Regions from separate parts of the Janibacter sp. Y6 genome, predicted to be linked through region 1. Evidence: predicted binding sites of a transcription regulator. Region 1 holds the regulator's gene; the other holds the start of a gene.
The links. The regulator LexA, encoded in region 1, represses DNA repair genes until DNA is damaged. The targets are predictions, from matches to a motif close to TCGAACANNTGTTCGA.
Positions count from the first base shown of each region.

Region 2: ruvC (crossover junction endodeoxyribonuclease RuvC) is a predicted target of LexA. The motif match lies at 7,531-7,546, and genes of this name have one in related genera.

Region 1 is NZ_JAKLYZ010000001.1:662,420-673,041, reverse strand. Features, by position in the region: gene L6241_RS03110 (hypothetical protein) at 1-486, opposite strand, end outside; gene L6241_RS03105 (NAD-dependent protein deacetylase) at 716-1,552, shown strand; gene lexA (transcriptional repressor LexA) at 1,624-2,364, opposite strand; gene L6241_RS03095 (LysM peptidoglycan-binding domain-containing protein) at 2,611-3,000, shown strand; gene nrdR (transcriptional regulator NrdR) at 3,401-3,871, shown strand; gene L6241_RS03085 (vitamin B12-dependent ribonucleotide reductase) at 4,013-6,922, shown strand; gene L6241_RS03080 (nucleotidyltransferase domain-containing protein) at 7,264-8,280, shown strand; gene L6241_RS03075 (hypothetical protein) at 8,370-8,852, shown strand; gene L6241_RS03070 (hypothetical protein) at 8,849-9,355, shown strand; gene L6241_RS03065 (helix-turn-helix domain-containing protein) at 9,397-10,095, opposite strand; gene L6241_RS03060 (hypothetical protein) at 10,092-10,622, opposite strand, start outside.
Region 2 is NZ_JAKLYZ010000001.1:306,982-325,347, forward strand. Features, by position in the region: gene L6241_RS01480 (bifunctional (p)ppGpp synthetase/guanosine-3',5'-bis(diphosphate) 3'-pyrophosphohydrolase) at 1-923, opposite strand, end outside; gene L6241_RS01485 (adenine phosphoribosyltransferase) at 933-1,484, opposite strand; gene secF (protein translocase subunit SecF) at 1,481-2,704, opposite strand; gene secD (protein translocase subunit SecD) at 2,701-4,659, opposite strand; gene yajC (preprotein translocase subunit YajC) at 4,659-5,048, opposite strand; gene ruvB (Holliday junction branch migration DNA helicase RuvB) at 5,193-6,362, opposite strand; gene ruvA (Holliday junction branch migration protein RuvA) at 6,359-6,955, opposite strand; gene ruvC (crossover junction endodeoxyribonuclease RuvC) at 6,952-7,515, opposite strand; gene L6241_RS01520 (YebC/PmpR family DNA-binding transcriptional regulator) at 7,629-8,405, opposite strand; gene L6241_RS01525 (GNAT family N-acetyltransferase) at 8,499-9,017, shown strand; gene L6241_RS01530 (hypothetical protein) at 9,037-10,410, opposite strand; gene fdhD (formate dehydrogenase accessory sulfurtransferase FdhD) at 10,536-11,369, shown strand; gene L6241_RS01540 (hypothetical protein) at 11,420-11,992, opposite strand; gene L6241_RS01545 (glycosyltransferase family 4 protein) at 11,989-13,140, opposite strand; gene L6241_RS01550 (phosphatidylinositol mannoside acyltransferase) at 13,137-14,087, opposite strand; gene pgsA (phosphatidylinositol phosphate synthase) at 14,093-14,725, opposite strand; gene L6241_RS01560 (hypothetical protein) at 14,820-15,278, shown strand; gene L6241_RS01565 (hypothetical protein) at 15,275-16,156, shown strand; gene L6241_RS01570 (HIT domain-containing protein) at 16,074-16,631, opposite strand; gene L6241_RS01575 (GNAT family N-acetyltransferase) at 16,665-17,120, opposite strand; gene thrS (threonine--tRNA ligase) at 17,234-18,366, opposite strand, start outside.

The sequences.
Region 1 (10,622 bases):
GGTGAGGCGGCCCGCGACGAGGCCGAGGACGGCCGCGCCGGCGAGGAAGGCGCCCGGCCGGCGGCGTGCGTAGCTCGTGAGCTCGGCGACGACGTCACCGGGCTCGCGGGCCTCGAGCCAGTCCGCCGCGGTGCGGGTGCGCTGAGCCGCCTGCCGGGCGAGGTCGCCGCCGACGCCGGAGTCGGCGTGATCGGCCATGCCGCCGAGGTCGTCGGCGAGGGTGCGCAGCCCGCCCGCGGCTCGGCTCTGCTGGTCCGACCCCTGGCTGCTCAGCTCGGAGCGCACCTGGTGGTAGAGGTCTCGGATCTGCTGCTGGGTCTCCTGGGCGACGTGCTGGGCCTCGTCCTTCGCGGTCTCCGCGACCTGCTGGGTGCCCTCTCGGGCGTCTCCGGCGACGGAGGCGGCCTCGTCCTTGGCGACGGACGCCGTGCCGGCGCCTGCACTGCCCGGGGTCGAGCGGTCCTGGTCGTACGGTCCTGCGGTCATCTGCAGTCCCCTCTTCGGTGAGTGGTGCAACGGGCGCAGACCCGGGCGCTGGCGACGCTACCGGCCTGCCTGACCTTGTGGACGCTAGTGACCTCCGGCGAGCCGGGTCCGCGAGCGCACTACAGCCTTCGGGGTGGTATCTCGGGGCTCTGACCTGGGCGGACGCCCCGCAGGCGACGGTCAGGTCCTCGCGCGACGCCCGCGGCCGCGCGGGGCGGATACTGGTGCGGTGAGCACCCCCGAGACCTTCCGCGAGATCGCCGACGTGCTGAGCCGCGGGCCGGCGCTGGCCCTCACCGGCGCGGGGATGTCGACCGACTCGGGGATCCCCGACTACCGCGGTCCGGACGGCACGCGCCGGGTGACGCCGATGCACCTGTCGGAGTTCATCGGCAGCAGCGCCGCCCGGCGGCGCTACTGGGCGCGCAGCTATGTGGGGTGGCGCCGCTTCAGCGCGGCCCGGCCCAACCGCGCCCACGAGCTCGTCACGCACCTGCAGGAGCGCGGTCAGGTGGGCGGCGTCATCACCCAGAACGTCGACGGCCTGCACCAGGCGGCCGGCAGCACCGGTGTCGTCGAGCTGCACGGGAGCCTGGCCGAGGTGGTCTGCCTCGCGTGCGGCGCCCGGGAGGCCCGGGCCGCGCTCGACGAGCGGATGGCGCAGCGCAACCCCGGCTTCGACGCGGACAGCGACGAGATCCGACCCGACGGCGACGTGCGCCTCGAGGAGGTCGAGGTCGAGGCCTTCGAGGCGCCGCTCTGCCTCGTGTGCGGGTCCGACATGCTCAAGCCCGATGTCGTCTTCTTCGGCGGGTCGGTCGACAAGCCCCTGGTCGAGCACTGCTTCGCGCTCACGGAGGCGGCGCCGAGCCTGCTCGTGCTCGGGTCGAGCCTGCAGGTGATGTCCGGCCTGCGGTTCGTGCGGCGGGCCGCCAAGCTCGGCACGCCGGTCGTCATCATCACGAGGGGACGCACGCGCGGTGACGACCTCGCGACCCACCGGGTCGACGGCTCGCTCGACACGAGCCTGGACGCCCTGGTGCGCGCGAGCACCGAGGTCGGCTGAGCGGCCCCGTCACGCGCGACGGGCCCGCCCCGTGCAGGGCGGGCCCGTCCGGCCGGGGCGGCGCGCCAGGCTCAGATGCGGCGCAGGACCGCGGTGACCTTGCCGAGGATCGTCGCGTGGTCGCCGTCGATCGGCTCGAAGGCGGGGTTGTGGGGGAGCAGCCACACCTTGCCGTCACGTCGCTTGAAGGTCTTGACCGTCGCCTCGTCGTCGAGCATCGCCGCGACGATGTCGCCGTTGTCGGCCGTCGGCTGCTGGCGCACGACGACCCAGTCGCCGTCGCAGATCGCGGCCTCGATCATCGAGTCGCCGACGACGCGCAGGAGGAAGAGGGAGCCCTCGCCGACGACCTGCTTCGGCAGGGGGAAGACCTCCTCGACGCTCTCCTCGGCGACGATTGGCACGCCCGCGGCGATCTGGCCGAGCACCGGCACGTACGTCGCGGCGGGGTGGGCGTCGCCGCTGCCCGTCGCGTCGGGGTCCTGGGGGCTGGCGCCACCGCGGTAGCCGGCGATGTCGTGCGTCTGCGCGTCGCCCTCGGGGGAGCGGGACGCCTCGGGCGAGACGACCTCGATGGCGCGGGGCCGGTTGGGGTCACGGCGCAGGTAGCCCTTGCGCTCGAGCGCGGTCAGCTGGTGGGCCACCGAGCTCGGGCTGGTCAGCCCGACCGCGTCGCCGATCTCGCGCAGGCTCGGCGGGTAGCCCCGCGTCGCGACCGCGCTGCGGATCACCTCGAGGACCTTGACCTGCCGGGCGGTCAGCCCCTCGCCGTTGTCCCGCACCGGCAACGTGCGGATGTTGTCCTCGCTCATCGCGCCCCTCGCTGTCTCGCTCGCGCCGCGACCCGTGAGGGGGCGGCTGGTGGCCTGCTCCTGCGGGGGAGGACAGCGTTGTCGGTGCTCGCTGGTTGTCTCTCCCGTGTGGCCGACGGTAGTGCTCGGCCCGGTCTAGATCAAACACATGTTCGAGCGTGTCTTGTTCTCGCTCGAACACCTGTGCTAGACATCGTGCAGACGCCTCGTCGAACACCGGTTCGACCAGACGACCAGGAGGAGACCATGAGCGCACTCACCGTCCAGGCCCCGCAGCACGCTGCCCGGCCCTCGGCGCTGCGCGACCCGCGCCGGGCCGAGCGCCACCTCGTGTCCGTGCCGACGGGGACCGACGTCCCCACCGAGCTGCGGGTGACCCGGCGGGGTCGCCTCGCGCTCACGACGATCGCCGTCGCGGCGCTGCTCGCGCTCGGCACCGGCATCGCGACCGCGGGCGGCGAGGCCGCTGCGGCCACGACCGTCACCGTCGAGCAGGGGCAGACCCTCAGCGACGTCGCCGCCAGCCAGATGCCCGGCGTCCCCACGAGCGCGGCCGTCTCGGCCATCCGCTCGGAGAACGCGCTGAGCACCCCCTTCGTCCACGCCGGCCAGGAGCTCGTCATCCCGACGCGCTGACCGTCTCGACGGATCACCAGACCACCCGGGTCCCTCGACCCGACCCGGGCGACGGCGACGGCCGCACCTCCACCGGGTGCGGCCGTCGTGCTGTCCCCGCCGGCCGTCGGCGGGGCCTGGCACCGGCGTGTCGCCCGGTATCTCGGGCCTCCCCGCCCGGGGGCTCGCCGGGTCTTGCGTGCGTGGTGGTGGGCGTGATGAAATGGCACTACATCTAGTGGTTACACCGATGTCATTCGTCCACATGTAGTGCACATGTGAGGCGGAGTTGTCCACCGGTTGTCGACAGATGTCCACAGCAGAACCGCCCTGATCCACACCCCGGTCCACAGCCGGCGACCCGCCTCGTGCAGGTCAGCCGGTGCCCGACCTGTGCCACCGTGCCCGAGAGGAGAGCATCGTGCACTGCCCCTTCTGCCGTCACACCGACTCTCGCGTCATCGACTCGCGCACGGCCGACGACGGGTCCTCGATCCGTCGGCGTCGGCAGTGCCCCGAGTGCAACCGGCGCTTCACCACGCTCGAGAGCGCGAGCCTGAGCGTGACGAAGCGCTCGGGCGCGGCGGAGCCCTTCAGCCGGGCCAAGGTCCTCGTCGGCGTCCGCAAGGCCTGCCAGGGCCGACCGGTCACCGAGGACCAGCTGGCCCTGCTCGCCCAGCGCGTCGAAGAGGCCGTACGGGCGCAGGGCAGCGCCGAGATCGACGCCCACGAGATCGGGATGGCGATCCTGGGCCCGCTGCGCGAGCTCGACGAGGTCGCCTACCTGCGCTTCGCGAGCGTCTACCAGGCCTTCGACTCGCTCGAGGACTTCGAGGCCGCCATCACCCTGCTGCGCGCCGAGCACGCCGCCCTCGCGCAGGACGCCCCCTAGACCCCCGGGTACCGGCACGCGATCGGGCTGTCGGTACCCGGTGACACGCTTGATGCGAGGTCTTCCCTTGCACGCCGCCCGCACCACACAGCACCACATGAGCAGCACCACCTGCAGACCCGCACCACCGAGAGAGGGACCATGACCGAGACCGCCGGCAAGCCCAGCACCCGTCGATCCGCGAAGAACCGCGGGATCACGGTCGAGCGCATCTACACCACCGAGGGCGTCCACCCCTACGACGAGGTGACCTGGGAGAAGCGCGACGTCGTCCAGCAGAACTGGAAGACCGGCGCGACGATCTTCGAGCAGCGCGGCGTCGAGTTCCCCGACTTCTGGTCCGCCAACGCGAGCACCATCGTCACGACGAAGTACTTCCGCGGCGCCGTCGGCACGCCCGAGCGCGAGCAGGGTCTCAAGCAGCTCATCGACCGCGTCGTGCTCACCTACGTCAAGGCGGGCAAGGACCACGGCTACTTCGCGACCCCGGCCGACGCGGAGATCTTCGAGCACGAGCTGACCTACGCCCTGCTCCACCAGGTCTTCAGCTTCAACTCCCCGGTGTGGTTCAACGTCGGCACGAAGAGCCCCCAGCAGGTCTCGGCGTGCTTCATCCTCTCCGTCGACGACTCGATGGACTCGATCCTCAACTGGTACAAGGAAGAGGGCTTCATCTTCAAGGGCGGCTCCGGCGCCGGCCTCAACCTCTCCCGCATCCGCTCCAGCAAGGAGCTGCTCTCCTCCGGCGGCACCGCCTCCGGCCCCGTGAGCTTCATGCGCGGTGCCGACGCGTCGGCGGGCACCATCAAGTCCGGTGGCGCCACGCGTCGCGCGGCGAAGATGGTCGTCCTCGACGTCGACCACCCGGACATCGAGGAGTTCGTCGAGACCAAGGCCCGCGAGGAGGACAAGATCCGGGCCCTGCGCGACGCGGGCTTCGACATGGACCTCGGCGGCGCCGACATCGTCTCGGTCCAGTACCAGAACGCGAACAACTCGGTGCGCGTCAGCGACGAGTTCATGCGTGCGGTCGAGGACGGCACCGACTTCGGGCTCACCTCCCGCAAGGACGGCTCGGTCATCTCCACCGTCGACGCCCGTGAGCTCATGGGCAAGATCGCCAAGGCCGCGTGGGAGTGCGCCGACCCGGGCATCCAGTACGACGACACGATCAACGACTGGCACACCAACCCCGAGACGGGCCGGATCACCGCGTCCAACCCGTGCAGCGAGTACATGTCGCTCGACAACTCCAGCTGCAACCTCGCCTCGCTCAACCTGCTGAAGTTCCTGCGCGACGACGACACCTTCGACGTCGCGACCTTCCAGAAGGTCGCCGAGCTCGTCATCACCGCGATGGACATCTCCATCTGCTTCGCGGACTTCCCGACCGAGCCGATCGGCGAGACGACCCGTGACTACCGTCAGCTGGGCATCGGCTACGCCAACCTCGGTGCGCTGCTCATGGCGACCGGCCACGGCTACGACTCCGACGGCGGCCGCGCCCTCGCCGCGTCGATCACCTCGCTGCTCACCGGTGCCGCCTACAAGCGCTCCGCCGAGCTCGCCGCGGTCGTCGGCCCCTACGCCGGGTACGCCCGCAACGCCGACGCCCACAAGCGCGTCATGCGCAAGCACCAGGCGGCGAACGACCAGGTCCGCACGCTGCACACGATGGACAAGGACATCCACGCGGCCGCGACGAAGGCGTGGGACGCCGTCATCACGCTCGGCGAGAAGAACGGGTACCGCAACGCGCAGGCCTCGGTCCTCGCGCCCACCGGCACCATCGGCTTCATGATGGACTGCGACACCACCGGCATCGAGCCGGACTTCTCGCTCGTGAAGTTCAAGAAGCTCGTCGGCGGCGGCTCGATGCAGATCGTCAACCTCACCATCCCGCGCGCGCTGAAGAAGCTCGGCTACGCGCAGGAAACCGTCGAGGCGATCGTCGAGTACATCGCCGACAAGGGCCACGTCATCGACGCCCCCGGGCTGAAGACCGAGCACTACGAGGTCTTCGACACCGCGATGGGTGCGCGCTCGATCAGCCCGATGGGTCACGTGCGGATGATGGCGGCGACCCAGCCCTTCCTCTCCGGCGCGATCAGCAAGACGGTCAACCTGCCGGAGGACGCGACCGTCGAGGAGATCGAGGACGTCTACATCCAGGGCTGGAAGCTCGGGCTCAAGGCGCTCGCGGTCTACCGCGACAACTGCAAGGTCGGCCAGCCGCTCTCCGACGGCGGCTCGACCGCCAAGGACGCGAAGGACGCCAAGGACGCGAAGACCGAGGCCGCGGAGCCGGAGAAGGTCGTCGAGTACCGCCCGCTGCGTCGTCGTCTGCCCAAGCGCCGCACCTCGCAGACCACGTCCTTCGCCGTCGGCGGGGCCGAGGGCTACCTCACGTCGGGCACGTACGACGACGGCGAGCTCGGCGAGATCTTCCTCAAGTTCGGCAAGCAGGGCTCGACCCTCGCCGGTCTCATGGACGCCTTCTCCATCGCGATCTCCATCGCGCTGCAGCACGGCGTGCCGCTCGAGACCTACGTCGAGAAGTTCACCAACCTGCGCTTCGAGCCGGCCGGCATGACCGACGACCCGGACGTGCGGATGGCGCAGTCGATCATGGACTACGTCTTCCGTCGCCTCGCGCTGGACTACCTCGACTTCGAGACCCGCTCCTTCATGGGCATCCACACCGCCGAGGAGCGCGCCCGCCAGCTCGAGACGGGGTCCTACGCGGCCGCGCCGAACGAGGACGACGAGGACCTCGAGGACGAGCTGGAGACCTACAGCCAGTCCGCCGCCCCGTCCTCGAAGAAGGCCGACGCCCCGGTCGAGGAGCACGCGGCCGAGGTCACCTCGGGCGCTGGCGCCGCCTCCGCCCGTGAGGTCAGCGGCCAGATCCACAGCTCGGCCGAGCTGCTGGAGAAGTTCCAGGGCAAGACCGCCGACGCGCCGATGTGCATGACCTGCGGGACGAAGATGCGCCCCGCCGGCTCCTGCTACGTCTGCGAGGGCTGCGGCTCCACCAGCGGCTGCAGCTGATGTCGACGCGCATCGGAATGTCACCGGGGAGTTGCGCGAGGTGTCATCGGTTGCGCGGTGACATTCGTGATCACTTTGTCAGTGACGAAGTGACAAGCCGATAACCCACAGCGCCCCGGACCCCACTGCAGGGGACCGGGGCGCTGTCGGTGGCAAGACGTACAACTGAACATCGTCAGTACGCCAGAAACCACGAAGCGCCCGGGGGCAACCGGGCGCAACGAGGGCAGAGCAGGTGGAACCTGAACCGCGGATGGTGCACATCCATCAGACCACGCTCGCTCTTCTGGTTGTCAACCAGTCCCGGCCGAATGGCCCACCAGCAAGGAAGAGAGCAGAGCATGTCCGATCAGCCCACCCTGGAGCAGTTGCTCCGTGACGCCCGAGCGGCCATCGAGGTCAGCGACGAAGAGCTCGTGGAGGCACGTACACGCCGAAGCGCCATCATCAAGTGCTTGGAGTCCGAGTTCGCAGGATCTCGCTCCTACGTCAACGGCAGCGTCGCGCACGGCGACGCGCTCAGCCCGCTGTCAGACGTCGACCTCGGCGTCGTCGTTCCCGATCCCGACCGCCAGTACGGTCCTGCAGGAGATGGGCCGGGAGTACTGATCGAGCGTGCCGCCCAGGCGATCCGGGAGGGGCTCAAGGAGCAGTACGAAGACCTGCAGGTGGAGTACAAGAACCGCCGTCGCTCGATCCTCGTGCGGTTCCGTGACCCTGTCACTCCCGGAGCCCAGGACTTCACGGCTGACGTCATCGTCGCGGTCGACTACCCCCAGGGCGATGGTCTGTACATCCCCAAGGACGACTCGTGGGACCGGTCGCACCCTGAGGAGCACACTCGGCTGGTGCTCCGTGCCATCAAGGACACCGACTCGGTCTTTGCCCGTGTAGTTCGTCTGGTCAAGCATTGGAACAAGCACCACAAGGAGCCCCTGTGCTCATGGAACATCAAGGCCCTCGCGCTGGGCTGCCTGTCCGGACCGATGACCGAGCTTGAGGGCCTGGCAGCGTGGTACGAGTACGCCGCAGCCGAGCTGGTTGATCGTGAGACGCCTGATCCGACTGGGGTAGCACCCGGACCTATCAAGACCAACCTCGACAAGGACGAGGTCGTCAAGCGCCTCAAGCGAGCCTGCACGCACCTCCAGTCGGCCATCGCTCACGAGAAGGATGGACACCCGGTCCAGGCCCACGACGAGCTCAGCAAGTGGCTGGGAGACCCGGAGACTCTTCCCCCGCCCCTCGCCGAGGACGTCTACGCCGAGATCGCTGCGGACAAGAGGGCGCGCCAGAACTTGGGAGTCGGACGAGCCGCACCGTTCGTCCCGACCAAGTCTTGGCGACTCGAGTCGTGATCAGGGGCGGCGCAGCGCTCCTGCGTAGCACTCCGTCGCGGCCGTGGTACGGATGGGATGGGGAGTGGCGCAGGTCTCTCCTGGCAGGCATGCGTGACTGGCCGCAGCTCGACGTGTCGACGGTGCTCGCGCCGTCATGGGTTGCGTTCTGGATGACCCTTGAGGCGCCCGCCCGGGCTGAGCCATTCGAGGCAGTAGCGATATTCGAGCCAAGCGGGACGCTGGAAACCTACGGGCTTCCAGCGATGGACTCGCCCAGGGTCTTCGGCGGGCTGCCTGCCCGCACGCCGCGATTGCTGCCCAGGCACATGCATCTGGCCATGAGCGAAGTGGTGCCCAACCACCGAAACCCCGACGGCTCCATGTGCCTGTGGTACCCGCGTGACGTCCCCGAGCGCAGGTGGACCCACGACAAGGGACTGATCTCACTCGCCCACATCATCACCAACCAGGTCGTCGCGGAAGACATGGTCCGAGCCGGTCACGAGTGGCCCCTAGATGAAGAGGGTCACGGCTTTCCCCAGGACCGGCGCCGGGCAGCACGCGAGCAGGCGCGCGGACGGCAGCGATGAACGAGGTCATCTGCTTCATTCGCGGCTTCGATCACGCGGACCTCGCAGTCATCCTTGCGGCGCTCATCGCCGCCGCCGTCGCCGTCGAGGGCTACCGGCGGCAGCAGCGCGAGCAGCGCAGAGTCGAAAGGTCGAAGATCTACGCGGATGCCCTGTCAGCAGTCGAGGACTACATCGAAGCGCCCTATCGAGTGATCCGTCGTGAGAGGGGTCCCGACGCACGGGAACGTCTCACCAACCACATCAACGATGTGCAGAGCCGGCTCGCGTATCACCAAGCCCTGCTCAACATCTCTGCAAGTCCGCAGGTGGCCGATGCCTACCGAGAGTACGTAGCAGCGGCACGGGCGGAGGCAGGCCGCGACATCAGCAGGGCCTGGAAGGCCAAGCCCATCCGTCAAGACCACAAGATTCCCCTGGGAACCGCGCTCCGCCGGAACCGTTGCGACGCCGCCCGCGGCAGGATCGAGGCGGCGATGCGGAAGGACGTCGGGCCGCAGTAGACGTGCCCAGTGGACACGGCCCACGGCTGGCCGTGAAGACGTCACAGTTCACCGAGGAGCACGCTGAACCGGACATCATCGGTCAGCTCCCACTTGGCGTTCGTCCCGGTGCTGGCGTCCGCAGGCTGGATGAGTCCGGCGTTTGCGAGCTCGGGGAGGCGGACCTTCTCGGTGTCCTTGTTGCCGCTGATCTTGACCTTGCCGTCGCGGATCTGCAGGAGTAGACGGGCTTGCACCGGTGCGAGGCTACGGACCGCAAAGTGCCGACGCCACACCGCGCGAAGCTGCTCCTCGCTGGCCACGGTGACCCGTCTAGCGATGCGCACGTCGTGACCGAGGCGGTGGACGCGCAGTCCGATTGGCTCAAGGCGACGGTCGAGTTCATCGAGGGCCCGGTGGACCCGGTCCAGGTCCCAGGACAGGGCCGCAGCGATGCCTTCCACGGGCACGAGCACACGGATGTCAGCGAGGACCGACCCCAGGAGTTCGACGTCCGCCGCGAGGCTGTCATCTGTGATCGGGGCCGTGGGGATGCCGATGACTTCGTCGAGGCCGAGGCCGAGAATGTCGGCGAGCTTGGCGACCTGACCGAGGGTGAGGTCGGCGTCGACGCGACGGGCTTCGACGCTGCGCAGGACGGCGGTGCTGACGCCCCACCGGGAGGCGACCTCCCGTTCGGAGAGAGCGAGCTCGAGGCGTCGCGCGCGGATCCGCTCGGCGTGGAGGGCCACGGTGGTCATCGGCGGAGCTCCTGGATGCTGAGGCCCCATCGGGTCAGCCACCGGTCGCCGGTGGGTTGACGTCGTTCGGCGCGCAGACCCACGAGGTTGAGACCGAGCTCGATGCGGGCAGTGGTGAGGATGTCGGCGAGGGCACGCTCTCGAAGGGCTGCGCCCGTGTCGTTGATCAGCAGCGGGGCATCGCCGGGTGCTCCTTGCAGGAGGCGAGCCAGCTTCTGCGCGAACAGGTAGGGTGCTGCGCCGTCCTCGACGTCGATGCGGCGACCATCCGGAGTGACGACCTCCCGGCCGCGTCCGGTGATGGACTCGACGGTCAGGGCCGGCTGGTCGGCGAGGTCGATACCTGCTGCGGTCAGTGCGCACACGGCGCCTCGGTGCGGGCTGGCGTAGCCGCGCAACCGCGCCCAGACCTGCGGGGAACGTTCCGCAACGTGCGGGCTGACCCGGGCAGTGCCGACGAGCTGGGGCAGGTCGACCTGCAGCTGCCAGTCGATGGAGAACGCGGCAACCTCGAACGCGCGGACCGC
Region 2 (18,366 bases), 350 kb from region 1:
TAGCAGTCGCGGACCGTGTCGACGAGCACGCGCACGGCGACGAGGTCGTAGATCTCGCCGAACTCGCGGCCGCCGACGATCATCTTCTGGTACACGGAGTAGTAGTGCTTCGGGCGGCCGGTGACCGTCGCGTTGATCCGCGCCTCGCGCAGGTCGAGGACGACCTGGGCGCGCACCGTCGCGAGGTACTCCTCGCGGGCGGGCGCGCGCTCGGCGACGAGGCGCACGATCTCGTCGTACACCTTCGGGTAGAGCGTGGCGAAGGAGAGGTCCTCGAGCTCCCACTTGATGGTGTTCATGCCGAGGCGGTGGGCCAGCGGCGCGTAGATCTCGAGGGTCTCCTGGGCCTTGCGCTGCGCCGAGCCGGGCGAGACGTACTTCCACGTGCGGGCGTTGTGGAGCCGGTCGGCGAGCTTGATGACGAGGACGCGGATGTCGCGGGCCATCGCGACGACCATCTTGCGCACCGTCTCGGCCTGCGCGGCGTCGCCGTAGGTGACCTTGTCGAGCTTGGTCACCCCGTCGACGAGCTTGGCGATCTCGGAGCCGAAGTCCTCCTCGAGCGCCTCGAGCGAGTACGAGGTGTCCTCGACGGTGTCGTGGAGCAGGGCCGCGGCGAGCGTCACCGGCGTCATGCCGAGCTCGGCGAGGATCGTCGTCACCGCGAGCGGGTGGGTGATGTAGGGGTCGCCGCTCTTGCGGCGCTGGCCCTCGTGGGCGCGCGCGGCGACCTGGTAGGCCTGCTCGATGATCGACAGGTCGGCCTTCGGGTGCGTCGAGCGCACGACCTGGAGCAGCGGCTCGAGCTCGGGAGTGCTCGTCGGCTGCGAGCGGGTGCCGATCCGGGCGAGCGAGGCGCGCGCGAGCTGACGCGGGGAGAAGCCCCCTCCGGCAGACCCCGACGACGCTCTCGGCTCGCTCATGCGCAGAGCCTAGACCGTCAGCAGGGCCCCGACCTCACGCCCCTCCAGACGGGAGCGGCCGGCGAGCGCCGCGAGCTCGACGACGACCTCGATCGCCACGACCTCGGCCCCCACCTGCTCGAGCAGCTCGGCCGCCGCAGCGGCGGTGCCGCCGGTCGCGAGCACGTCGTCGACGACGAGGACCCGCTCCCCCGGCGTGACGCAGTCCTCGTGGACCTCGATCCGGGCGGTGCCGTACTCGAGAGCGTAGTCGAGGCTCACCGTCGCGCCGGGCAGCTTGCCCGCCTTGCGCACCGGCACGAAGCCCGCGCCGAGGGCCAGGGCGACCGCGGTGCCGAAGATGAAGCCCCGCGCCTCGAGCCCGACGACCGTCGTGATCCCGGCGTCGCGGTACGGGGCGGCGAGCGCCTCGCACACCTGGGCCAGCGCAGGGCCGTCGGCGACGAGCGGGGTGATGTCCTTGAAGAGCACCCCCGGCTCGGGGAAGTCCGGGATGTCGCGCAGCAGGCCCGAGACCAGCTCAGCGGTCTGCTCGCGCGACGCGGACGCCGTCGAGCTCATCGCTTCGACCGCGGCGTGCGCCGGGGCTGGTTGCGCGGGCCGGACTGGGCGTAGCGGTGCACGGCGCGCCCGGTGACCGTCTGCTCGGCGTCGGGGTCGGGCGAAGGGGTGACCGGCGCCTCCGCGCCGTCCCCCCGCGTCGGCGTGGTCGCGCTCGAGGACCGCAGCGGGCTCGACGATGCGTCGGACGCACCGGCCCCCGCCGGTGCACCGACCGTGGCCGGCGTGCGGTCGCCGACCCGCTCGTGGTGCCTCGAGGCGACCTTGTCGAGCTCGACGATGTCGGCGTCGCGCCGGCGCAGGAGCACGAGCAGCGGCGTCGCGATGTAGACCGACGAGAAGGCACCGACGACCATGCCGACGAAGAGCGCGAGCGAGAGGTCGAGCAGCGTGCCGGGACCGACCCGCGCGAAGCCGACCGCGAGGACCGCGATGATCGGCAGCACGGCGATGACCGTCGTGTTGATCGAGCGCACGAGCGTCTGGTTGACGGCGAGGTTCGCCGACTCCGCGAAGGTCTGACGCCTCGTCTCGAAGGCGTCGGAGGTGTTCTCGCGGACCTTGTCGAAGACGACGACGGTGTCGTAGAGCGAGTACCCGAGGACGGTGAGGAAGCCGATGACCGTCGCTGGCGAGACCTCGAAGCCCGACCACGTGTAGATGCCGACGGTGATGAGCATGTCGTGCGCGAGCGCGACCATCGCCGCGAGCGACATCTTCCAGTTGCGGTAGTACACCGCCATGAGCGCGGCGGTGATGACGAGGAAGACGACGAGCGCGCGCAGCGCCTGCTGGCTCACCGACGCGCCCCACGACGCCCCGATCGTGTTCTGGGTGACGTCGGAGGCCTGCACGCCGAAGGTCTGCGCGAGCTGGGAGCCCACGTCGTTCATCTCGGTCTCGGGCAGCTTCTCGGTCTGCACGCGGACCTGGTTGCCGCCGATGAGCGTGACGTTCGCCGAGGCCGCCGGGCCGGCGACCTCGCGGACCGCGTCGGTCGCCTCCTGCTGGTAGTCGCCGCTCGTCTGCGTCGTCGAGACGCGGAACTCCGAGCCGCCCTCGAACTCGAGACCGAGGTTGAGCCCGCGCACGCCGAAGCCGGCGAGGGCGATGAGCATGATGACGGCACTGATCGCGTACCAGGTCTTCGCCTTGCCGACGAAGTCGATGGAGCGCTTGCCGGTGTACAGGTCGTTGCCGAAGTCGGCCATGCGGCTCATACGACCGCACCTCCGTCGCTCGTGACGCCGGGTCGGGCGGGCTTGCGCTCCTCCGGGACGTCGAACTGGCCGCGGCCCTTGTAGCGCACGCCGGCGTTGTGCAGGGACTCGACCTCGAAGCCGGACCACGGGTGGCCGGAGGCGAAGAACGTGCGGCGGGCGAGCAGGGTGAGCAGCGGGTGGGTGAAGAGCCAGAAGACCGCGAGGTCGATGGCCGTCGTCAGGCCCAGGGTGAAGGCGAAGCCGCGCACGCCGGAGCTCGCGAGGACGTACAGGACGATCGCGGCGATGAAGTTCACGCCGTCGGCCACGAGGATGGTGCGCTTGGCACGCGCCCAGCCGGCCTCGACCGCGGCCCGCAGGTTCCTCCCTTCGCGCAGCTCGTCACGGACTCTCTCGAAGTAGACGATGAAGGAGTCCGCGGTGACGCCGATCGCGATGATGAGCCCGGTGACCCCCGCCATGTCGAGACGGAAGTTGTAGCCCCACGCGAGCAGCGCGATGAAGAGGTACGTGAAGGCGAAGGCGACGACCATCGAGCCGATCGTCACGAGGGCGAGCGCCCGGTACTGCGCGACCGAGTAGACGATGACGAGGAGCAGACCGATGAGCCCGGCGATGATGCCGTAGCGCAGCTGCTCCGAGCCGAGCGTCGGGCTGATCGTCACGGCCTGGTTGGTCTCGAAGGTGATGGGCAGCGCGCCGAACTTCAGCGACTGGGCGAGGGCGCGCGCCTCCTCGATGGTGAAGTTGCCGGTGATCGAGGCGGTGCCGTTCGGGATCGCCTCGTTGAACCCTGGGGCGACGAGGACGGTGCCGTCGTAGACCGTCGCGAGGGCGTTGTACGACCCCGGCGGGTTGATCGGGCTGGCCTGCGACAGGCTCGGCAGGGCGAGGAGGTCGCGCGAGACCTGCGCGTAGCGCTGGACGCCGTCGCCGCCGAAGGTCAGCTGGATCTCGACGGTGTTGGTGACCTGACCCTGCTGGGTCGTCTGGTACCCGGCCGAGGCGTCCTTGATGTCGGCGCCGGCGACCATCTGCGGGCCGAGGACGTACTTCGTCGCGCCGTCCTCGGAGCAGGCGGTGATCGCCTTCTTCGGGTCGGTCGCGGGCCGCTCGTCGGAGCGCTGCGCGCAGTCGAGCTCGGTGAACTCGCGGTACAGACCGGTCGAGATGTTGTTCGGGTCGGTGGGGCCGTCGGGCTTGGCCGAAGGGGTCCACCCGCCCTGCGCGGGGGCCGTGGGCTCCCCGGTGGCCGAGGGGGTCGACGAGGCCGAGCCGGAGGCGGAGCCCCCCGAGGACGGCGTCGAGGAGGCGCTGCCGGAGGACGAGCCGCTGCCGGAGGGGGTGGTCGACGTCGTCGCGGCGCTCCCGGCGGGAGCCGTGCGGGCCTCGTCGCGGGACGCGGACGTCGGCGAGGCGTTGCTCGCCGAGGGGTTGGACCGGGTCGTCGAGCCGCTCGTGCTGCTCGAGGACGAGCCGGAGCCGGAGGTGGCCGAGCCCGAGGACGACCCGGTGCTGCCGGGGGCGGGCTCGGTCGTGCCGGGCGCGGTCGCGAGGACCGGGCGGAACTGCATCTGCGAGGCGCTCGTGATCGCCTGGCGCTGGGCCTCGGTGGGGCGACCGGCCATCGCGACGACGATGTTCTCGCCGCCGAGGGTGGTCACCTCGGCACCGCTCGTGCCCTGGGCGTCGATGCGCTGGACGATGATGTCGCGGGCCTGGTCGAGCTGCTGCGAGCTCACCCGCTGCCCGCCCTCGACGACGGGCTCGAGGATGAACTGCGTGCCGCCCTGGAGGTCGAGGCCGAGACGGGGCGCCCACGTCGCGTCGGAGCGGGCGACGCCGAAGCCGAGGACGGCGGTCAGAGCGGCGCCCATGACGAAGAGCGCGATGAGGGTGCGCTTGGCCGCGTCCTTGGCCTTCGCGGCGCGAGCCGCGCCGCGGTCGGCCATCACGGCCGGCCCCGCTGGCCCTCGTCGTCCACGGCGCTCTCAGCGGTCACGACGGGCTCCTGGACCGGGTCGTCGGCAGGCTCCTCGCCGCGCGCGGCGGCGGTGCCGGCGACCTGGCCGCGAGACATCTCGGCCTCGCGCACGCCGACGGCACGCCGGTCGACGCGGATGACCGTCCCTGGGGCGATCTCGAGGTGGAGGACCCCCTCGTCGGTGCCGGTGATGGTGCCGTAGACGCCCGAGGTCAGCACGACCTTCTCGCCGACGGCGAGGGAGCTCTGGAAGTCCTGCATCGTCCGCTGGCGCCGACGCCCCGAGAAGACCATGAAGACGATGAGCAGGAGCGGGAGCAGCAGGATGAGCAGGCTGGCGAACGAGCCGTCGTTCATGGGAGTTCAGCAGACCTTCGCAGACGGAGACAGGACACGCCGCCGGACGGCAGCACGGCCCGGGACACCCGGGCCGATCTCGCAGTGTAGGCCAGCGATCTGCGGACCGCCTGACCTGACGCGCCGAGCCCGCTGACCGGTGGCTCAGCCGCCGAAGCGCCCGGGCTCGTCGACCGGAAGCATCCCCTGGGCCAGCCCGTCGGGCACGGCGAGCCCGAGGTGGCGCCAGGCCAGCGCCGTGGCGACCCGGCCGCGGGGGGTGCGGGCGAGGTAGCCGGTGCGCACGAGATAGGGCTCGGCGACCGTCTCGACGGTGTCGGTCTCCTCGCCGACGGCGACGGCGAGCGTCGACAGACCGGTCGGGCCGCCGCCGAAGCGGGTGCACAGGACCTCGAGCACCCCGCGGTCGAGCCGGTCGAGACCGGCGTCGTCGACGTCGAAGAGGGTGAGCGCGGCCTGGGCGGAGCGGGCGTCGACGACGTGGTCGCCGTGCACCTGCGCCCAGTCCCGCACCCGGCGCAGCAGCCGGTTGGCGATGCGGGGCGTCCCCCGCGAGCGGCGGGCGATCTCGGCGATGCCGGCGGCGTCCGCGTCGACCTGGAGCAGCCCGGCCGAGCGGTGCAGGATCGTCTCGAGGTCGGCGGTCTCGTAATAGTCGAGATGGCCGGTGAAGCCGAAGCGGTCGCGCAGGGGCGCGGGCAGCAGCCCGGCCCGGGTCGTCGCGCCGACGACGGTGAAGGGCGGCAGCTCGAGCGGGATCGCGGTCGCCCCGGGCCCCTTGCCGACGACGACGTCGACGCGGAAGTCCTCCATCGCGAGGTAGAGCATCTCCTCGGCCGGGCGCGACATGCGGTGGATCTCGTCGAGGAAGAGCACCTCGCCCTCGGCGAGCGAGGACAGGATCGCCGCGAGGTCCCCCGCGTGCTGGATCGCCGGGCCGGAGGTGACCCGCACCGGCTGGCCGAGCTCGGCGCCGACGATCATCGCCAGCGTCGTCTTGCCCAGCCCGGGCGGGCCGGAGAGCAGGACGTGGTCCGGGGGCGCGGCACGGCGTCGTGCCGCCTCGAGGACGAGCCCGAGCTGGTCGCGCACCTTCGTCTGGCCGGGGAAGTCGACGAGCCGCTTCGGGCGCAGCGCCGCCTCGACCGCGGTGTCGTCCTCGGCCGCGGCGTCGACGATGCGCGCCGTCGCGTCGTACGACCCGTCGGGCAGGCTCGCCGGGCCGCCGGGCGGGCTCACGGGGCCGTCGGCCGGCCCGCCGCCGGCGGGCTCCTCGACCTCGCGGATCTCGGAGGTGAAGCCGTCGCGGCTCATCCGGCGAGCTCTCGCAGGGCGGCGCGCAGGGCGGCGGAGACGTCTGGCGCGTCGCCGAGACCGGCCGCTGCGCGGTCGAGCGCGCCCTCGGCCTGCGACGCCGAGTAGCCCAGGCCGACGAGGGCCTCGAGCACCTGGGTGCGCCACGGGGCGACGACCGGCTCGACCGGGGCCGACGCGACGGCACCGGGCACGACGCCGATCCTGTCGCGCAGCTCGAGCACGAGGCGCTCGGCGCCCTTCTTGCCGATGCCGGGGACTTTCGTCAGGGTGCGCACGTCCTCGCTGCCGACGGCGGCCGCGAGAGTGTCCGGGGTGAGCACGGACAGGATCGCGAGCGCGACGCGCGGCCCGACGCCCGAGACCGTCATGAGCAGCTCGAAGGTGTCGCGCGTGCCGTCCGCGTCGAAGCCGTAGAGGGTGAGCGAGTCCTCGCGCACGACGAGCGAGGTCGCGAGGGTCACCTCGGAGCCGGTGCGGCACGCGGCGGCGACGGCCGGCGGGGTGTGCACGAGCATGCCCACACCGCCGACGGAGACGACGACGCGGTCGAGGCCGACGTGCTGGGCGCTGCCGGTCACGGAGGCGATCACGCGCCGACCCCCTTCGCCGCGAGCCGGGCCCGCTCGGAGGCGACGGCCTGCTCGAGCCGGGCCGACCCCCCGCCGCGCCAGGCGTGGCAGATGGCGACGGCGAGCGCGTCGGCCGCGTCGGCCGGGCGGGGCGCCTCGGGCAGGCCGAGGACGCGGGTGATCATCGAGGTGACCTGCGCCTTGTCGGCGCGTCCCGAGCCGGTGACCGCGGCCTTGACCTCGGTCGGGGTGTGCTCGTGGGTGACGAGACCGCGGCGCGCGGCGGCGAGGTGCACCAGGCCGCTCGCCATCGCGGTCGTCATGACCGTCGGCACGTGCTCGGCGACGTAGACCCGCTCGATGGCGACGACATCGGGCTCGAAGCGGTCGAGCCACGTGTCGAGCTCGTCGGCGAGGTAGGCCAGCCGGTCGCCGGTCGCGCGCTCGGAGGTCGTGCGCACGACGCCGACGGCGACCATCCGCGGGCGGGCCCCGCTCGGTGCGAGGTCGCCCCGGACGCCGACGTCGACGACCGACAGCCCGCACCGGGTGAGACCGGGATCCACCCCGAGGACGCGCACGACATCTCCCTTCGACCGAACACCTGTTCGGGACCAACCTACGCAGACGGGCCGGACGGCGTCGTCAGCGACACGCGTCCGGCCCGGTGCGAGGACCTGCCCGGCGGGCGACCTCAGTCGTCGGACTCGAGCTCGGCGAGGACCTCGTCGGGGATGTCGCCGTTGACGTAGACGTCCTGGACGTCGTCGCTGTCCTCGAGGGCCTCGACGACGCGGATCATCTTGCGCGCGCCGTCGGCGTCGAGCGGGACCTGGAGGTTGGGCACCCACGAGGCCTCGGCCGAGTCGTAGTCGACCCCGGCGTCCTGGAGCGCGGTGCGCACGGCGATGAAGTCGGTGGCCTCGGAGACGACCTGGAAGACGTCGCCGTGGTCGTTGATCTCCTCGGCGCCGGCCTCGAGGACGATCTCGAGCAGGCCGTCCTCGGTCGCGTCGGGCTTGCCCTCGCCCTGGGCCTTGGGGACCATGACGACGCCCTTGCGGTCGAAGACGTAGGCCACCGAGCCCGGGTCGGCGAGCTGGCCGCCGTTGCGGGACAGCGCGGTGCGCACCTCGGCCGCGGCGCGGTTGCGGTTGTCGGTGAGGCACTCGACGAAGACGGCGACGCCGCCGGGCGCGTAGCCCTCGTAGACGATGGTCTCCCAGTCGGCCCCGCCCGCGGTGGCCCCCGACCCGCGCTTGACCGCGTTGTCGATGTTGTTGTTGGGGACCGAGGACTTCTTCGCCTTCTGGATGGCGTCGTAGAGCGTCGGGTTGCCCGCGGGGTCGCCACCGCCGGTGCGCGCGGCGACCTCGATGTTCTTGATGAGCTTGGCGAAGAGCTTGCCGCGCTTGGCGTCGATCGCCGCCTTCTTGTGCTTCGTGGTTGCCCACTTGGAGTGGCCGGACACTAAGACTCCCTCTGCTGCTGCTCGCGGTGACCTGATCGACGGCCAACTGTAGTCGCCGGGTGCGCCGTCGGCGGGCGTGCCTAGGCTGCGGCCATGGACCGACCCCTCGTCATGCGGCCGCGGGCGGCCGCAGACCTGCCCGCCCTCGTCGACCTCGTCGGCGAGCAGCAGCCGCAGAGCCGCTACCCCTACCGGTGGCCGCTGCCCTTCCCCGTCGAGGACTTCCTCGTGCGCCCGGGCGAGATCGAGACGTGGGTGGCCGAGGACGACGAGGGCCTGCTCGGGCACGTCTCGCTCACCCGGGCCGACGTCGACGAGCACGCGGCGGCGTGGTCGCAGGGCACCGGCCGACCGGCCGGGGAGCTCGCGGTCGTCTCGGTCCTCGTCGTCGCGAGCCGGGCCCGGCGTCGAGGCATCGGGCGCGCCCTCATCGGCGAGGCGGTCGCGCGCAGCCGTGCGCTCGACCTCCAGCCCGTGCTCGACGTCCTGCCGGTCAACGACGCCGCGCTGGCGATGTACCGCGGCCTTGGCTGGGTCGAGCTGTCGCGGGCCCGCGCGTCCTGGCAGCCCGACGACGCGCCCGACCTCGTCCTCATGACCCTGCCGGGCTAGCTCCCGGCGGGTGGCACGGCTAGCCCCTGGCAGGTACCGCCACCGGCACCGGGGCCGTCCGGCTCCAGCCGAGGACGACCGCTGCGTCCGTGCGTCGGAAGAGGTCGCGGTCGGCGGCCTTGCGCAGGTCCAGGGTGCGACCGAGCCGGATGCTGTAGAAGCGGTAGTCGGTGTCCCCCACGCCCCCCGAGGCGCCGGCCCGGATGCCGTAGTCGGCCGCGGAGCGGCTCGACACCGTCGTCGTCGTGATGATCGGACCCGACCTCCCCGCCGCGGCCACCACCCGCAGGGTGCCCCCGGGGCCCACGGACACGGACGCCGCGCCCGTGCAGCTGCTCGCGGACGTCGAGATGATCGACGGGTGCGCACCGGTGCCGCCGAAGCGCACCTCGCACCCGGTCTGGCGCACGCCGCCCGCGGGCGCCGAGCCGTGGACGAAGTCGCCGTACTTGTCCAGGGCGGGGGTCGTCGTCGCGTTGGCCAGCCCGGGTCGGGCGGTGGTCTTGGTCCAGGCGACCCACATGTTCGCGTAGGCACCCGCCATGACCTTGCGGTCGGCGGGACGGCGGAGGTCGATCCGCCGCTTCGAGCGCGTGTCGAAGAGGTCGACGTGCAGCTCGGTGGGCGAGGAGCTGATGCCGGTGATGATGCCGCGGCGCACGAGGGTCTCGTCGGCGTCGGCCGAGACGTTGACCGTGCTCCCCCGCTGCTCGTCGGAGTAGCGGATGCGCACCCGGCCCAGGCTGCTGATCCCGACGCTGCGCACCCCGGTGCAGTGGTGGCTGCTGTTGGCGTGGATCTTCGGCCCGGCGGAGCCGAAGCGGATGACGCACCCGCCGGCCACCGTCTGGTCGTCCGTCGCGAGCCGGTCGTGGTAGCGCCCGTACGCGTCGACACCGGGGTCGAGCTGTCGTGCGTCGACGGCGCTGCGGCCGAGCCAGCCGAAGGACGCGCCGCCGCGGACGACCCGGGCGCGCTGCGCCGTGCTGCGCATGTCGACCCGCTTGCCGCTCCTGGAGTCGAAGAAGCGCAGCGCAATCGAGCGGGGGCTGCGAGAGGCACCGACGGTGATCCCTCGTGAGGCCAGGGTCGTGTCGGCGCTAACCAGGAGCCGGGTCTGGGGGTACCGCGCCCCCGGGGCCAGCCGGACCTCGAGGTCTCCCAGACCGGTCCGGGTCACGGAGACGGCGCCGATGCACGGCCGGCCGAGCGACGGCGAGAGGAAGGGCGTGCCCGCCCCGTCGAAGCGCAGGAGACAGCCGCCGATGACGTTGCGGTCCGGCGGCGCCGGGTCGGCCGCGGACGCGGGTGCGGCGGCGCCCCACGCACCGGTGGACATGACGAGCACGGCGAGCAGCACAGCTGCCGCCCGCCGGACGAGCGAACGCATCACGATCCCCAACCCCTGCAACCCCTGCGACGTGGCATCGAGCGACGCCTGGGCGAGGATCGTGCATCACTGTGCATGGTGTCAACCAGATGATGGCATCCTGGGGAGGACGAGCACAGGAGGTGCCCATGGCAGGTCGCAGCGCACGACGCCCGGTGACCCGGTACCGCGCCGGCGAGGTCGACCGGCGGGTCGACACCCTCGCCGTCGAGGAGCCGCTGGAGATCCGGGTCGACGGCGAGCCCTTCACCCTGACGATGCGCACCCCGGGCGACGACGTCGAGCTCGCCCACGGGCTGCTGCGCTCCGAGGGCGTCATCACCTCGCGCGAGGACGTCCAGGTCATGCGGTACTGCTCGGACACCACGACCCTCAACGTCCTCGACGTCGCGCTCACCCGCGCCCCCGGCGTGCCCCTGAGCGGCCAGCGCAACCTCGCCTCTTACGGCGGCTGCGGGCTCTGCGGGTCGAGCACCATCGACGCCGTCGCGGAGCGGGTGCTCCTCGCCTCACGGGTCGAGCACGCCGACGTCGAGGTCGAGCCGGCGGCGATCACCCGGGCCCTCGACGGGCTGCGCGAGGCGCAGACCCTCTTCGGCAAGACCGGCGGCGTCCACGGCGCGGCCGTCGCGAGCGCGCAGGGCGAGGTGCTCCACGCCCGCGAGGACGTCGGCCGGCACAACGCCGTCGACAAGGTGCTCGGCCGGCTCGTCCTCGACGAGGCCCCGCCCGCTCCCCTACTCGTCGTCAGCTCGCGCGCGAGCTTCGAGATCGTCGCGAAGGCCGCCGTCGCCGGCGTCAGCGTGCTCGCCTGCGTCTCGGCGCCCTCGAGCCTGGCCGCGGACGCGGCCGACCAGCTCGGTCTCACGCTCGTCGCCTTCGCCCGCGACGACCGGCTCACCGTCGTCACCTCGCCCGAGCGCGTCCGCCAGGGCGCGGCCGACGCCCCCGCGGCCTCCTGAGGCCGGTCCCGACCGCCTCGACGGGACGACGGGGGCGGGGCCCGAAGGGGTCAGCGTGCGGCGAGCGCGTCGTCGAACTCGACGGTCTGCGGCAGCTCGGCATGACCGGCGAGGCGGAACCATCGCACGACACGCTTGCTGCGCACCCGCTGGACCTCCTTGACCGCGTCGTTGTGGAAGCGACGGGCCAGCTGCACCCGCAGCGCGGCCGCGTGGAGACGCTCGAGCGCCGCGGCGCCCGCTCCCCCGTCGGCCTGCACCTGCGCGACGACCTCGGGGCCGAGCGCCGCGCCCAGGGTCTCGGTGAGCTCGGACTCCACCCCTTCGCGCCCGGCGAAGTGCTGCCCCTCGAGGAGGTCGGTCTCGAAGGTCCGCTCCGTCGTGCGCTCGAGCGACTGGCTCGCCGCCGCCGCGACGAGGAAGCCCGTCGCCGGGTCGACGGCGCCGGAGTTGGCGACCTCGAGGGCGGCCTCGGCACGTCGCACGAGCGCGGCGTCGAGCGCCGACAGCGCGCCCTCGACCTTCGCGTGGAGGCGGTCGAGCCGGGCCGCGGAGTAGCTGAGGTACCAGGCGAGGAGGGAGACGACGGCTGCGGTGACCGCGACCCACTCGAGGACGCTCATCGGCGCTCCCGCAGCCGGGTCGGGACCTCGCGCAGCGGCCGCGCGTCGAGGACCGTCTCGTAGACGGCGGTGATCTCGGCGGCGACGACCGACCAGTCGAAGTCGGCCGCCCGCTCCCGCCCGCACGCCGCGAGCTCCTCGCGCCGGGCGGGGTCGCGCAGCAGGGCGACGAGCTGCTCGGCGAGGTCGTGCGTGCGCTCGTTGCGGAAGGTCGCCCCCGCGCGGCCCCCGTCGAGGACCCGGACGAAGGCGGGGAGGTCGCTCGCGAGCACGGGCGCTCCGGCGGCCATCGCCTCGACGAGGACGATGCCGAAGCTCTCTCCGCCCGTGTGGGGGGCGACGTAGACGTCCACCGAGGAGAAGAAGGCCGCCTTGTCCTCCTCGCTGAGCGCCCCGAGCATCTCGGTCGCCGCGGCGACGTCCTGCGGCAGGCGCGCGTGCGCGGTCTGGCTCGAGCCCGGGCCGACGACGAGCAGGCGGGCGCCGGGGATCGCGCGCAGCACCTCGCTCATCGCCTCCGCGAGGACCGGCAGCCCCTTGCGCGGCTCGTCGACCCGGCCGAGGAAGCCGATCGTCGGACGACCGGGCTCGCCCGACCACTGCGGCCGGCGCGAGGCGGCCGCGTAGGTCTGGGTCTCGACGCCGTTGGGGATGACGACGGCGTCGCCCCCGAGGTGGGTCGTCACCGTGCGGCGTGCGTCCTCGGAGACGGCGATGCGGGCGCTGATCTTCTCCAATGACGGGCGCAGCAGCGGGTAGGCCGCCTGCATCGCCCGGGAGCGCAGGTTCGAGGTGTGGAAGGTCGCGACGACCGGCTGGGTCGCCGCCCACAGCGCGAGGACGGAGACGCTCGGGGTCACCGGCTCGTGGATGTGCAGCAGGTCGAAGTCGCCGTCGGCGATCCACCGGCTCACGCGGGCGGCGGTGATCGGGCCGAAGTTGAGCCGGGCGACCGAGCCGTTGTAGCGGATGGGCACCGCGCGCCCGGCCGAGGTGACGTAGTCGGGCAGGACCGTGCCCTCGTCGGCCGGGGCGAGCACCTCGGCGTGGTGCCCGTCGGCGAGCAGCCGGTCGGCGAGGTCGCGGATGTGGAACTGCACCCCGCCGGGCACGTCGAAGGAGTACGGGCTGACGAGGCCGACCCTCATGCGGCCGCCTCGTCCGGGGCACGGCGTCGCGCCGAGAGGTCGGCGACGAAGACCCGCTGCATCATGTGCCAGTCCTGCGGGTGCTCGCGGATCGCCGCGCCGAGCGCGTCGGCGCAGGCCTGGGTCGCGGCGGCGACACGCTGCGTGCGGGTGCCCTCGGTGGGCACGTCGACGGCCGGGTGGACGGTGATGTCCAGGCCCCACCGGTGCCGTCCGCGGCGCACGTGACGCATCGTCACGGGGAAGAGCGGGACGCCGGTCTCGACGGCCAGGGCCGCGGGACCGGCGGCGACCCGGGCGCGCTCGCCGGCGAGGTCGACCTCGACCCCGCTCGCGGAGAGGTCGCGGTCGGAGAGCAGGGGCATGACGACCGGGTCGCCGGTGCGCAGCTGCGCGAGGAGGGCGCCGAAGGTGCCGCGCTCCGCCGGGTGGATCGTCATGCTGAGCTCGCCCTCGCGGAAGTCGAGGAAGGCCTGGAACATCTCCTCGGGCCGCAGCCGCTCCGCGACGGTGACGACGTGCCCGAGATGACGGGCGCACCATGCGCCGGCGAGGTCCCAGTTGCCCGTGTGGCCGAGGAAGGCGAGCACGGGGCGCCCCTGCTCGAGCTCGGCGAGCATCGGCTCGGTCCCCGTGATGTGCACGAGGTCGTCGACCTGCTCGCCCGACAGGGCCGGCAGGCGGAAGGCCTCGACGTAGTAGCGGAAGGCGCGGCGCACCCCGTCGGCCGTGAGCTCCTGCAGCTCGGCCGGACCGAGGTCGGGCCGCACGCGGGCGTAGTTGCTGCGCAGCCGCTGCACCGAGGAGCCGTCACGGCGGGTGACGACGGAGGCGACGGCGTCGAAGAGGGCGTAGGCGAGCGGCGCGGGCAGCAGGCGCAGCGCGCGCCACCCGGCCCGGAAGGCCAGGACGCTCGCCAGCTCCTGGAGGCGGGGCAGGGCGGGCACCGTGCTCAGCCCCGGGCGTCGAGCGCCGCGGCGGCGGCCATCGCCTGGCTGCGCACGACGAGCATGCGCTGGAGCACGGTGACGGCGCTGGCGACGGCGAGGAGCGCGAGGACGACGGTGAGGACGCGCTCGGGCAGGCCGAGGCCGACGAGACCGGCGGTGACGAGCGCGGTGACGAGCCGGTCGGCCCGCTCGGCGATGCCGACGTCGGCGCTCATGCCCAGCCCCTCGGCGCGGGCCTTCGCGTACGAGACGAGGCTGCCGAGGACCAGGCAGGCCAGGGCGAGGTAGCCGGTGAGCTGGTGCTCGCCGCCGGTGAAGTACCAGATCGCCAGGCCCGAGAAGATCGCCGCGTCGCCGAAGCGGTCGAGCGTGGAGTCGAGGTAGGCCCCCCACACGCCCTTGCGCCCCTGCATCCGCGCCATGACCCCGTCGAGGGTGTCGGAGAAGACGAAGGCGGTGATGACGAGGACGCCGACGAGCAGCTCTCCGCGCGGGAAGAAGAAGAGCGCGCCGAAGCACACCCCGAGGGTCCCCACGACGGTCACGACGTCCGGGCTGATGCCGAGCCGCAGGAGCAGCCGGGCCACGGGTGTGAAGATCGTGGTGAAGAAGGCGCGCGCGTATTTGTTGAGCATGGCCCTGCCAGCGTAGTGGCCCGCAGCCCGCCGCCCGACCACCTGCGGGGCGCGTCGCCTTGCCTGAGAGCGGCCCAGCGGCGAGGGTGGCGCCATGGGCGAAGGGGTGTCGAGGGGCTGGCGGCTGGCCGTCACCGGCCTCCTCGTCGGCGGGGTGGTCGCTGGCAGCCTCGTCGGCGACGACCGGTGGTGGCCCTTCTCGCCGATGTCGCAGTACGCCTTCCTCGTCGAGGACCAGGGCGGCGTCATCAGCTCTCCGTACCTCGAGGCGACGACCGTGCAGGGGCAGGACGTCCGGGTCCGCCTCGACCGCGAGAACCTCGGCATGGAGCGCTCGGAGATCGAGGGCCAGCTGCGCAGCCTGCAGGCCGAGCCCTCCCGGCTGCAGGCCGTCGCCGTGCTCCACGCCCGGCGTCAGCCCGAGCAGCCCCGGTGGTCGCAGGTGCGGCTCATGGACGACCGGCGGGTGCTCGGCGACGACCCGAGCCACGAGCAGGTGACGCTCGCCACGTGGGACGTCGAGCACCCCGAGGACCCGGAGCGCGGCCTGTGAGGGGCCTCGACCTCGCGATGCCCGAGGTGCCGCTCGCCCGGGTCGCCTGGATGCGGCGGCTCGTCTACCCCTTCGTCATCTTCGACGTCCTCGTCAATGTCACCGACCCGATCCCCCACGGCGACGTCCCCGCCGAGCTCTACCGCGAGCTGCCGGTGCGCGCCCTGCTCGGGCTGCCCGCCCCCTCCCCCGGCTACGTCAGGGTGCTCCTCGTCGTCATCGTGCTCAGCGCGCTCGTCGCGGCCCTCGGGCGGCTGCCGCGGCTCGCGGGCGCGGTGTGCGGCCTGGGGATGCTCGACTGGATGAGCAACGCCTTCTCGTACAGCAAGATCGACCACGACCACTTCGCGCTCATGGTCGCCCTCCTCGTGCTGCCGACCGTCGGCGCCGCGCGCGCCGGCGACCTCACCCCGAGCCGGGCCGCGGGCTGGGCGCTGCGGATGATCCAGATGGGCGTCGTCGCGACGTACTTCCTGTCGGCCGTGGCGAAGATGCGCTTCGGCACGTGGCTGTGGGCCAACGGCTCGACCTTCGTGTGGGCCTTCAGCCGGCGCGGCAACGACGTCGCGCAGTGGCTCGCCGGTCACCCCGCGCTCGTCCACCTCACCCAGTGGTCGCTGCTCGGGCTCGAGTTCGTCTCACCGGTGCTGCTGTGGCTGCGCGGGCGGGGTCTGGCGATCGGCATCGGCATCTGCTTCGCCTTCCACGCGACGACGGCCTACCTGCTGCACATCCACTTCCTGCCGCTCGTGGTCTGCCTCTTCGCCTTCCTGCCGCTCGAGCGGCTCGGCGAGCTCAGGCGGGGTCGGGCCAGGCCTGCGCGAGCCGGTCGCGCGCGTCCTCGAGCAGGATCGGCAGCGCCTTCGTCTGCGCGATGATCGGCAGGAAGTTCATGTCGCCGCCCCACCGCGGGATGACGTGCTGGTGCAGGTGCGCGGCGACACCGGCCCCGGCGACCTCGCCCTGGTTCATCCCGAGGTTGAAGCCGTGCGGCGCCGAGGTCGCCTCGAGCACCCGGATCGCCGTCTTCGTCATCGCGGTGAACTCCGCGGTCTCCTCGTCGGTGAGGTCGACGTAGAGGGAGACGTGGCGGTAGGGGCAGACGAGGACGTGGCCCGCGTTGTACGGGAAGAGGTTCATCACGACGAAGCAGTGCTCGCCGCGGGCGACGACGAGGCCCTCGGCGTCCCCCTTCGCCGGTGCCGCGCAGAAGGGGCAGCCGTCCCCGGCCTCGGCGCTCGGCCGCTCCCCCGTCACGTACGCCATGCGGTGCGGGGTCCACAGCCGGCCGAAGCCGTCGGGCACCCCGGCGAGGCCGCGCGCGTCCTCGGTCGGCAGCTCCTCGTGCGTCATGCGCCCGATCCTACGGAGCGCGACGGGGACCGCTCACGGGGTCCACTGCATGACGCGGGGCGAGGGGGCGCCGAAGCCCGTCGCCTCGAAGAGCTCGCGACCGGCGTCGCTGCTGCGCAGCTCGAGCCAGCGCACCCCTTCGTCGCGCGCCGCGCGCTGCAGGCTCGTCATGAGCGCGCGGCCGACGCCGGTGCGGCGGTGGGACGGGGTGACGAAGACGGACTGGACGTACCACCACTCCGGACGGCCCTCGGCCATGAGGGTCGGCAGCTTGCGCACGCGCAGGGCGAGCAGGCACCCGACCGGCGTCCCGTCGCCCAGCTCGGCGATCCACCCGCGGTAGCCGTCGATCTCGGCGAGGAGGGCGTCGGCGTACTCGGTGAGGAACCCCGCACGGGTCGCCCGCCCGACCTCGCGGTCGTGCTGGATCCGCAGCGCGGCCAGGGCGAAGGCGTCGCGGCGCTCGATCGGGCGGATGGTCGCGTCCATGCGCCGAAGACTAGGCCCTGGGCCGGGCGCGCTACGGCGCAGTACTGGTCGCGATCACGACCAGTACTGCGCCGTAGCAGGCGTCGGAGCCGGAGCCCGCGTCGGGGCCCCTGTCAGACCTGGGCGCGGGTGTCGATCGCCTCGCGGATCTTCGCGATCGCGTCGGCGACGGGCACGCCGTTCTCCTGCGAGCCGTCGCGGTAGCGGAAGGAGACCGCGCCGGCGGCCTGGTCCTCAGCGCCCGCGATGAGGGTGAAGGGGACCTTCGACTTGCTCGCGTTGCGGATCTTCTTCGGGAAGCGGTCGTCGCTGCGGTCCATGTCGACCCGCACGCCGGCGGCGCGCAGCTGGTCGAGCACCTCCTGCAGGTAGGGCTCGAAGTCCTCTGCCACGGGCACGCCGAGCGCCTGCACCGGAGAGAGCCACACGGGGAAGGCACCGGCGTAGTGCTCGACGAGCACCCCGAAGAAGCGCTCGATGGAGCCGAACTTCGCCGAGTGGATCATCACCGGCTGCTGACGGGTGCCGTCGGCGGCCTGGTACTCGAGACCGAAGCGCTCGGGCTGGTTGAAGTCGTACTGGATGGTGCTCATCTGCCACGTGCGCCCGATGGCGTCCTTGGCCTGCACCGAGATCTTCGGGCCGTAGAAGGCCGCGCCGCCCGGGTCGTCGACGAGCGCGACGCCGAAGCTCTCGGCCGTCTCGCGCAGCACCTGGGTCGCCGTCTCCCACTGCTCGTCGGAGCCGATGAACTTGTCCTTCTTCTCGCCCTCCGTCGCACGCGTCGACAGCTCGAAGTAGTAGTCGTCGAGCCCGAAGTCCGTGAGCAGACCGGTGACGAAGCGCAGCAGGTGCTCGATCTCGCCCGGCGCCTGCTCGGCGGTGACGTAGGAGTGGCTGTCGTCCTGCGTCATCGCGCGCACGCGGGTCAGGCCGTGCACGACGCCGGACTTCTCGAAGCGGTAGACCGACCCGAACTCGAAGAGGCGCAGCGGCAGCTCGCGGTAGGAGCGACCCCGGCTGCGGAAGATGAGGTTGTGCATCGGGCAGTTCATCGCCTTGAGGCGGTACTCCGCGTGCTCCATGTGCATCGCCGGGAACATCGTGTCCGCGTAGTACGGCAGGTGCCCCGAGGTGTGGAAGAGCCCGTCCTTGGAGATGTGGGGCGTCGAGACGTACTCGAAGCCCTCCTCGATGTGGCGCCGGCGGACGTAGTCCTCCATCTCGCGCTTGATGACGCCGCCCT